4 regions of the Colwellia sp. BRX8-7 genome follow, and region 1 is predicted to be linked to each of the others. Evidence: predicted binding sites of a transcription regulator. Region 1 holds the regulator's gene; each other region holds the start of a gene.
What was found. The regulator sigma-54, encoded in region 1, starts transcription at its own class of promoters, with help from an activator protein. The targets are predictions, from matches to a motif close to GTTGGCACGNNNNTNGNNT.

Region 1 (2,210 bases):
GCTGCTGAACCAAAATTTATTTTATTAGATGAACCTTTTGCTGGTGTTGATCCAATTTCAGTAGGTGATATTAAAAAAATTATTCTACACTTAAAAGAACGTGGCATTGGTGTGTTGATCACTGATCACAATGTACGTGAAACTCTCGATGTATGTGAACATGCGTATATTGTTAGTCATGGTGAACTTATTGCAGAAGGTACTGCAGATCAAATTCTTGCAAATCAACACGTAAGAGATGTATACCTTGGTGAACAATTCACGCTATAGTAGTCAGTAAATGAATAGTATCTTCGTATGAAAAAAACGAAAATATCCCATTAAAAATAATAGGAAGTTAATGACCTAAATGCGCCCTACTCTACAACTCCGCATAGGACAACAATTAACCATGACGCCACAATTGCAGCAAGCAATCAAATTGCTGCAACTGTCTACGTTAGAGCTTCAACAAGAAATTCAGGAAGCCTTAGAAAGTAATCCATTATTAGAAATGGATGAGTCTTCAAATAATCCTGAAGATAAAAGTACTGACAACCTTGAAGAAGCTCACACTGCCGGTACTGGTGATGTTAAAGAAGCCCCCGCTTCTGATGGTAGCGAAGACGCTACGCCTACCATTGATGAAATCACCACCACTGAAGCCATGGACAAGAACGATATCCCTGAAGAATTAAACATGGATACCACTTGGGATGATAACTACACGGCTGGTGCAGCAAGTTCAAGCTCAGGCCCAGCTTCAGAAGATTATACTTACCAAGGCGAGACTCAAGACTCCATTCAAGATCATTTGCGCTGGCAAATGGAATTAAGCCCTTTTACCGAAACAGACCGCGCTATAGCGACAGCAATTATTGATGCTGTTGATGACGCCGGTTACTTAACGGTATCTAGTGAAGACATTTTAGAAAGTGTTGCCATTGAAGGAGTAGAGCTTGATGAAATTGAGGTGGTACTAAAACGTATTAACCTCTTTGATCCTGTTGGTGTCGCTGCTCGTTCTATTTCAGAATGTTTAATCATTCAACTTAATCAATTTGACCCCGCTACACCTTGGTTAGCAGAAAGTAAGTTAGTTTTGCGTGACCATATTAATCTACTGGGTAGCCGAGACTATCGTACATTAATGCGTAAAACTCGACTGAAAGAAGAGCAACTGCGCGAAGTAGTGCGTCTTATTCAATCACTTGACCCTAGACCCGGCGATAGTGTGATGAAGAGTGACGATCAGTATGTTATTCCTGATGTTTCTGTTGAAAAGAAAAATGGCCGTTGGGTGGTCGAATTAAATCCTGATACTGCGCCAAAACTTTCGGTGAATCAGCAATATGCTTCGATGTCACGTTCGATGAAGTCGACAGCTGACACACAATTTATTCGCTCAAATTTACAAGAAGCTAAATGGTTTATTAAAAGCTTAGAAAGCCGTAATGATACCTTATTAAAAGTGTCAAACTGTATTGTGCAACGTCAAATTGGCTTTTTTGAACATGGTAATGAAGCCATGCGTCCAATGGTTTTAAATGATATTGCCGAAGCTGTCGATATGCATGAATCAACCATTTCACGAGTGACGACACAAAAGTATATGCATACGCCACGTGGAATTTTCGAACTGAAGTTTTTCTTCTCAAGCCATGTTGGCACCGAAAGCGGTGGCGAATGTTCATCAACAGCTATTCGTGCATTAATCAAAAAATTTGTTGCTGCCGAAATCCCAGCAAAACCACTTAGTGATAGTAAAATGGCTGATTTATTAGCCGATCAAGGGATAAATGTAGCTCGACGTACCATAGCAAAATATCGAGAGTCACTTTCTATTCCACCTTCTAACCAACGAAAAAGTTTACTTTAACGAAAAGATGAGGAATTAAGCTTATGCAAATTAATCTTTCTGGCCACCATGTTGACATTACCGAAGCTTTACGAGAAAACGTCACGACAAAGATGGCAAAATTAAGCCGACATTTTGATCATATCAATAATGTTCATGTTGTTCTCACCGTTGAAAAATCAAATCAAATTGCTGAAGCGACTGTTCACGTTAGTGGCTCTGATTTACATGCAAAAGCTGAAAATGCTGACATGTATGCCTCTATTGATAGTCTTGTTGTTAAGCTTGACCGGCAAATATTGAAGTACAAAGGTAAAACGAATCAGCATTAATGCTGTTTATCGCCTGTTCACTCACCAAAGAATCTAAGTAG
Region 2 (2,210 bases), on a different contig from region 1:
GAAGAAGAAAAAGCGCTCATATTTAATGATAATATTATCCGGTTTGTTATTGGCGTGTCACCTTCTGTGCAGCAACGTCATTATTTAGTGGATAGCTCTTCTGTTAACTTCCTTAAAAAGAAAGTTCCGTCAACCTGTATGGGTATATCTTTAGCCGCAGGTACACTCTGTACTAATGTTTTAAAGATATTATTAAAACGTGGTGAAGTGATTCATGCTCCTCACGGTATGCACTTTGACGCTTATAGAAATAAATTAATTAAAACTTGGCGACCTTGGGGGAATAAAAACCCTATTCAAAAATACATGTTTTGGCGAGTTAAAAAATTATTAGCCGAAAAAAAATAATAAAAACCAGCAATGAATAAACCGCCAATTGGCGGTTTTTTATTAAGCTAAGCGCTCATACTAGTGCTATAACCTTATTCAAAAATAAATATTTTGGTAAGTTAATACGTTATGAGCCGATAATAAACGATAAAAGCCAGACATAAAAAAACCGCCAATTGGCGGTTTTTTATTAAGCTAAGTGCTTAGGCTATAAGCTTTCGATTAAGAGTTGCGACGACGTGCTCCAGCAAAACCTAATAAACCTAAACCTAAAATTGCAAGAGTTGTAGGTTCTGGAACATCAATACTTAAACGTCCAGTGTGGTTTGCTGCAAGAATAGCTACACCATTTTCAAATACGATATCTAGCGGTGCAGAAGGGAATCCAGCAAAACCAGCAGAAACTGTTTGGTTTGTTGACCAGCGAATATCACCTAAAGCTGCCCACTCGTCCATAGTTTTGTCACGAAGTGAAAAATCTGAACCAGCACCGTTAGCAAAGTTATCTAATGTACCTGTAAATACTTGCTTAGCTTGACCAGCAACATTTTGAGGGCCGCCAGTACTAACGTTCAAGTCAAATAAGTTATGAAAACCGGCAGTTAAACCTGTATTAGCCGCATTAAAAGACATAACACCAAACTGTAAAGTACCTGCATTATATACGAAATCAGTACCGTTAAATGTACCCATTAAGTCATTGAAAAAGAAAGTAAACACGTAGTCACTTCCATAAGCATCCATTGTCGGAAATGGGTTAGGTACGAAACCAGTAATGTTATTATTATTAATAGTGCCCAAATTTAGAGCTGATAAAGGAGTAGGAAGCAAATTAAAGCCATTAGCGCCATAGCCACCGTATGACTGTATAGTATCGCCAACGCTTAATACGCCATCGCCGTTATCGGTAACTAAAGATTGTGAATTGTAAGCGAACACCATTTCCGTGATAGGGTCAACAACTTGAACGCCACCTTGAGTGCTAGCACCAAAGCCAGCATCCCATGAAATTTGATCAGCAACTGCAGTACCTGACAAACTAGCTAATATAGCAACTGATGTTAAAAATTTTCTCATTGTATTCTCCATTTAAATTAGAAAGTGTTATATTTCAGTTAACTCGTTTGCGGTAACTAAAAATCAATAATGTATAGACACAACATGTAATGCAGACATCGTGCCAAAAAATTAAACCATTGATATACAAAGCTTTAAATAACAAGTAAAACTTCAAGCTTAAGCTACTGTAAAAAAACCTGACAATAGTATATTCACTCAATTTACTTTTTATATTAATACTTTTATTTAGCTAGAGCTTACTGTTGCTAATCTTGCCAACGAGTTACTACTGAGTATTTTTTTGTCAACTTTGAGCAGTAATGAATCCACCAAGCTATACTGCTTATCAGCAAATAAGGCCTGTATATAATGAACTAGATAGTTATGATTATTTATATCGGCTTTATAAGCTTTTGAAAGATATTCAACGGCTTCTGGCACATTACTTTTCGCCAACGCTATAAGTCCATAAGTATTAATAACAGCCGGGACATTCGGCGCTTTCGATAATGCCATTTTTGCATAGTCGAATGCGCTGGAAAGATCGTTTTGTAACAGTAGTATATAAGCAATGTTATTCAACATTGTAAAATGATTGTTAGTTTTTTGGGCTATACGTTCATATATTGCCAACGCCTTTTCTGGCTCTTTTAAGGTGTACAGTTCAGCTTTTTTGAGCATTAACTCAATAGTCAGATCATTGTTTTCTTCAAACGCGACAATTAACGCCAATGCCTCTTTTTCTTGGTTTGATTTATCCATCGCATGGACCAGATCAATTAAAATGGGTGCTGAAGGTGCTTGTTCATATGCAGGTTTTA
Region 3 (2,210 bases), on a different contig from region 1:
CCACTTTTGTACCCGCGCCAAGCATTAAGCCTGAAGGCATCTCTGTATCTTGTGCAGAGCGACCACCTGGCTGATTAATCGTTTGATAGAGTAAATCTTCAAATACGGCACGACTTTTCTTAAAACCTATGGTACTGGCGTTAGCTAAATTATTAGAAATTACCGCAATATCTTTTGTTTGCGCATCTAACCCTGTTTTACTTATCCATAATGCTGGGTTCATAAATCACCTCAAAAATTATTTATTTAAATTAGAAAGCACGTAATAAAGATGCTGAACTTGCATCAACTTCTTCCGCTGTTTTCATGAGTTTTAATTGCATTTCAAACTGACGTTGCAAAGAAATCATCGCGGTCATCTCCCCAATAGGGTTTACGTTACTTGCTTCAAGCATGCCATTTTCGACTTTGACATTGACGTCAGCATTCTCATTTAGTCCATCTTTTCGACGAAACAAGCCATCAGCACCTTTTGCTAACTCTTGCACCCTCGGGTTAACCATTTTTAGACGACCCACTTCTTCTTGAAGAGAACTCGGTGCTCCTTCAGGCTGAACCATGATGGTGCCATCTTTACTGATATGAATATTATTGACTGGTAGAGGTATAAATATCGGGCCAGTATCTCCTAAGACAAGCTCACCTTTAGAGGTTTCTAAAGCACCTTCTTCGTTGAGTCTAAATTGGCCATCACGTGTATAACCTTCAGTACCATTTTCAGCTTGAACAGCAAACCAACCCGGCCCTTGAATGGCAAGATCTAAATCTCTAGAAGTTTGCATCAAAGAACCACTGTCAAAGTTTTGGCTGGCATTTTCTGTCATGGCAAACACACGAGAAGGCAAGCCTTCGCCAAAAGCTTGCATTGAACGCGCCTGTGCTAAATCGGCTTTAAAACCCGTAGTCTTAGCGTTAGCAAGGTTGTTAGCATTAACGGCAAGCGAATGCATATTTTGTTTCGCACCGCTCATTGCGATATAAAGCATTTTGTCCATAACAGATCTCTAAAATTGTATCTTACAATGAGAAATGCAATAACAGTGCCAGAAGAAATAGAACAGGAAAAGGAAGATGGAAAAATAATCGTTTTATCGTCAACGAAAAGGAACCGACTGAGGTTTTGAAAGAAAGGTGGTTTGATAAAGACCATCCGCTGCTCGGGCATTGACACATAAAGAAGTATTAATGCGATGAAGACATGGATGCCTAAGAATAGCTATGTTTCGCTCTACATCTATACCGTTCATCCTGAACATAAAAAGAGATAAAACATTTTACGTTTTATCTCTTTTATTTATCATAGACTAGATTATTTTAAAGATTTATTTATCGAATCTGTAGAATAGTTTGGTTTAGCTGGTTATCAACTTCTAGTGCACGAGAGTTAGCCTGAAAATTTCGTTGTGCTGAAATTAAGTCGATTAATTCTGTGGTTAAGTTAACGTTTGATTGCTCTAATGCCGATGAATTAATAGTACCAAAAGTACCTGAACCCGCCTCACCAGCCAATGCTTCACCGGAACTAATACTTTCTTTCCATGAAGTATTACCAATTTGCGTTAAGCCCTGTTCATTGGCAAAGTTTACTAAAGCAATGCGTGATAATGGTTCTGAGGTACCATTACTGTAAGTCGCTCGAATTAAACCATCACTACCAATATCTATACCGGTTAATCGACCAACCGCTAAGCCATCTTGCTCAAGCGAAGTCACTTCAAAGTTTGAAGCAAACTGCGTAGGTTCATTTGGATTAGGGCCAAGAGGGTCTAGATTAAAATTAATTTTCACGGTTTGAGTTGGATCAGCACCATTGGCTAATATTGTCGCTCCAAGTGCCACGGTAATAGCACCACCGTCACCTGGCATAGGTAATTGTGCAACAAAATCACCTGAAGAATCAAAGTACATACGCATGCCAGTAACACCGCCACTTGCTGATAACGGACCTGAACTACCGCCACCTTGTGGATTTGTTATTGGCGTTCCTGGAGCTGCCGTTGGATCTGGATCTGTCTGTCCACCTGGATCAGCTAAATCTACCGGTATGCCATCAACGCCAGCAAACATCATCCACTCGTTAGCATCAGACGAAGGATTATCTTTAATAAAGTAATAAGTCATTATATGACTATCACCTAATGAATCAAAAATAGTCACTGAAGTTGAATGGTTAAAAGTCAAAGGATCATCGGGATCAAAGTTACCTGGCG
Region 4 (2,210 bases), on a different contig from region 1:
TATTGGCTTTGCCAAAATACTTCGCTATGAACATCAACTTGCTGACGTTTGCCAAATTCCCATGGGGCAGAACTACGGTACTGCTTAGTGAAGACAGATTCACCATTAGTACCGTTGTAAATATATAGGCTGACACTAAACTGACGGTTAAAAACATCTTCTTGCCAGAACTGCCAACCGTTGGTTGAGGCTTGTGCAAAGCTAATGTCATTAATTTCAGAATACATGACATACTGAGTATCGCTGATATTAGCTAACGACATGGTGAGATTTTTTATTGCTTCAACTTGTAAGCTGTTATTTAATCTTGAGAACTGAGACTTCTCTTTTAATAACAATCGGGTGTCGAGATAAATACCTTGGTTGTTAATTTTATAAGCAAGCTTAGCCATCAATTTATTATCAAGAGCATAAATTTTACCGATACTCGCTTGCTCTCTATGCATTAAGTTACTACGGGTAATTAATAAAGACTTTCGATAATCAGAAGAGAAGCACTGTTTACTTTGTGGGAAGATGTCAGCACGAATGGTTACGGTGACCAAATTGCCCTCATAATTTTCATCAACCAGCTCAAAAGAATTTACGGTACCACTGGCGCGAATATTTATTTCATTTTGTGTCAATAATCCGTTAACCGTTTTTTGCACACTCGATACGGAAGCTCCGGCAACGAGTAAGGCTTTTTTTAATGCATTCTCTATGGCTAATGTTTTTGCTCGTTCGGCATTGCCCTGCATTATTACTGACTTTCCCTGAGCTTCATACCACTGGGCATCAGCAGAATGAGTGATAAAAAATAAAAGTAGAGCTGATATAAATAAGCGCATATGAAGTCCGTCAGTAAAAAAGGTTTAATATCTACTGTCGAATATGCAGTTTCTATGCCCACTTATTTTAATACGCAAGTAACTTTATAGATTGGCGCGATTTGTGCTTTATTTATATTAGAAACTATTTGATGTCGTTTATCGATATTACTGCAAAACTGATTATTCGCTTTCAGAGCGATCAAGGGGAGCTCAATGAAAAAGTGGCTTATTCCATTATTTATTCCAACGTTGATGTCGTGTTCATCAATGAATATGATGAGTGATGAAGATAATTTTTATAAATCAAAGCAAGAAGTACGAGGTGAAATTGACAGTTTCAATCTACCTCGACATGCGATAGCAGATGTTGTTAAAGGGCTTACTTATCAGATGCTTGAAAGCAGCTCTTTTGTAAACCCTAAAACACCTATCGCGGTAGCTTCTTTTGTCGAATTAGAAAACCTTGAGTCAACTAATTGGCTGGGTAATCAAATATCAGAGAACTTTGTTCATGAATTACAGCGCCATGGTTTAGTTGTTATTGATTTTAAAACGACGGGACATATTCGTGTCACTGCTCAAGGTGATTATGTTTTTAGTCGCGACTGGAAAGAGCTGCCAGAGCGGCAGATTATTGACTATGTTGTAACCGGTACCATGATGGAACAAGAAAATGGTGTGATGATTAATGCTCGGATGATTGGTATGCAATCACGTGTTGTTGTTGCCACGGCACAATCTTTTATCCCAAGCTGGGTAATTGGTGAACAGATTAATCAAGATGAAAGTGTTCGGATAAAAGATGGATTAATCATTCGAAACAGCGTTATGTTAGCAGAAGACGAACGTTCAATTAAAATTGTTAATTAGTTTTTTATATTGATGTAGGACTAACTTTTGGTATTTATGATGAAAAAAATTATTCTTAATATATTAACCGCTGGTAGTTTAGCTTTGTTACTTGCCAGCTGTTCTAGTGTTTATGACAAACACGTACAATGGCAAAGTGTTAAGCCTGAAACCTTCCCTGTGTTACATGCTATTGGCCAAGCGCCGATAAGTTTGCAAAACTCACAACATGAAACGCAGCGTATGTTGATGGCGATTAATGCCTCAAAGCTTGCCGCTTATGCAGAACTTGCAGAACAAGTTTATGGGCAAAAAATAAATGGTGAAATGACCATGTCACAACTGATAATGGGTAAAAATGAAGTGTCAGCGTCAGTTCAAGGTGTCATCCGCGCAGCTAAAGTGATTAAAAGCTATCCTGTTGGCGACAGTTACACCACAGAGTTAAGTTTAGACTTTGAAGATGTTTATAATATTTATTTAGCTTCTTCACCCAAACGTGAAATTAAAGCGGTTACCTATTATTAAGTGTTAACAGCACACCCTTAA

Region 2: the regulator sigma-54 is predicted to act here: its motif matches at 1,497-1,515, upstream of H4J57_RS04385 (PEP-CTERM sorting domain-containing protein).
Region 3: the regulator sigma-54 is predicted to act here: its motif matches at 1,030-1,048, upstream of flgF (flagellar basal-body rod protein FlgF).
Region 4: the regulator sigma-54 is predicted to act here: its motif matches at 921-939, upstream of H4J57_RS08585 (FlgO family outer membrane protein).

The regions. Positions count from the first base shown of each region.
Region 1 covers NZ_JACGVP010000011.1:169,920-172,129, reverse strand. The annotation lists gene lptB (LPS export ABC transporter ATP-binding protein) at 1-270, shown strand, start outside; gene H4J57_RS12590 (RNA polymerase factor sigma-54) at 350-1,858, shown strand; gene hpf (ribosome hibernation promoting factor) at 1,882-2,169, shown strand.
Region 2 covers NZ_JACGVP010000003.1:194,284-196,493, reverse strand. The annotation lists gene H4J57_RS04390 (ThiF family adenylyltransferase) at 1-348, shown strand, start outside; gene H4J57_RS04385 (PEP-CTERM sorting domain-containing protein) at 553-1,407, opposite strand; gene prsT (XrtA/PEP-CTERM system TPR-repeat protein PrsT) at 1,636-2,210, opposite strand, start outside.
Region 3 covers NZ_JACGVP010000001.1:211,359-213,568, forward strand. The annotation lists gene flgG (flagellar basal-body rod protein FlgG) at 1-223, opposite strand, end outside; gene flgF (flagellar basal-body rod protein FlgF) at 252-995, opposite strand; gene flgE (flagellar hook protein FlgE) at 1,327-2,210, opposite strand, start outside.
Region 4 covers NZ_JACGVP010000007.1:68,274-70,483, reverse strand. The annotation lists gene H4J57_RS08590 (flagella assembly protein FlgT) at 1-830, opposite strand, end outside; gene H4J57_RS08585 (FlgO family outer membrane protein) at 1,026-1,682, shown strand; gene H4J57_RS08580 (LPP20 family lipoprotein) at 1,722-2,189, shown strand; gene H4J57_RS08575 (TonB-dependent receptor) at 2,207-2,210, opposite strand, start outside.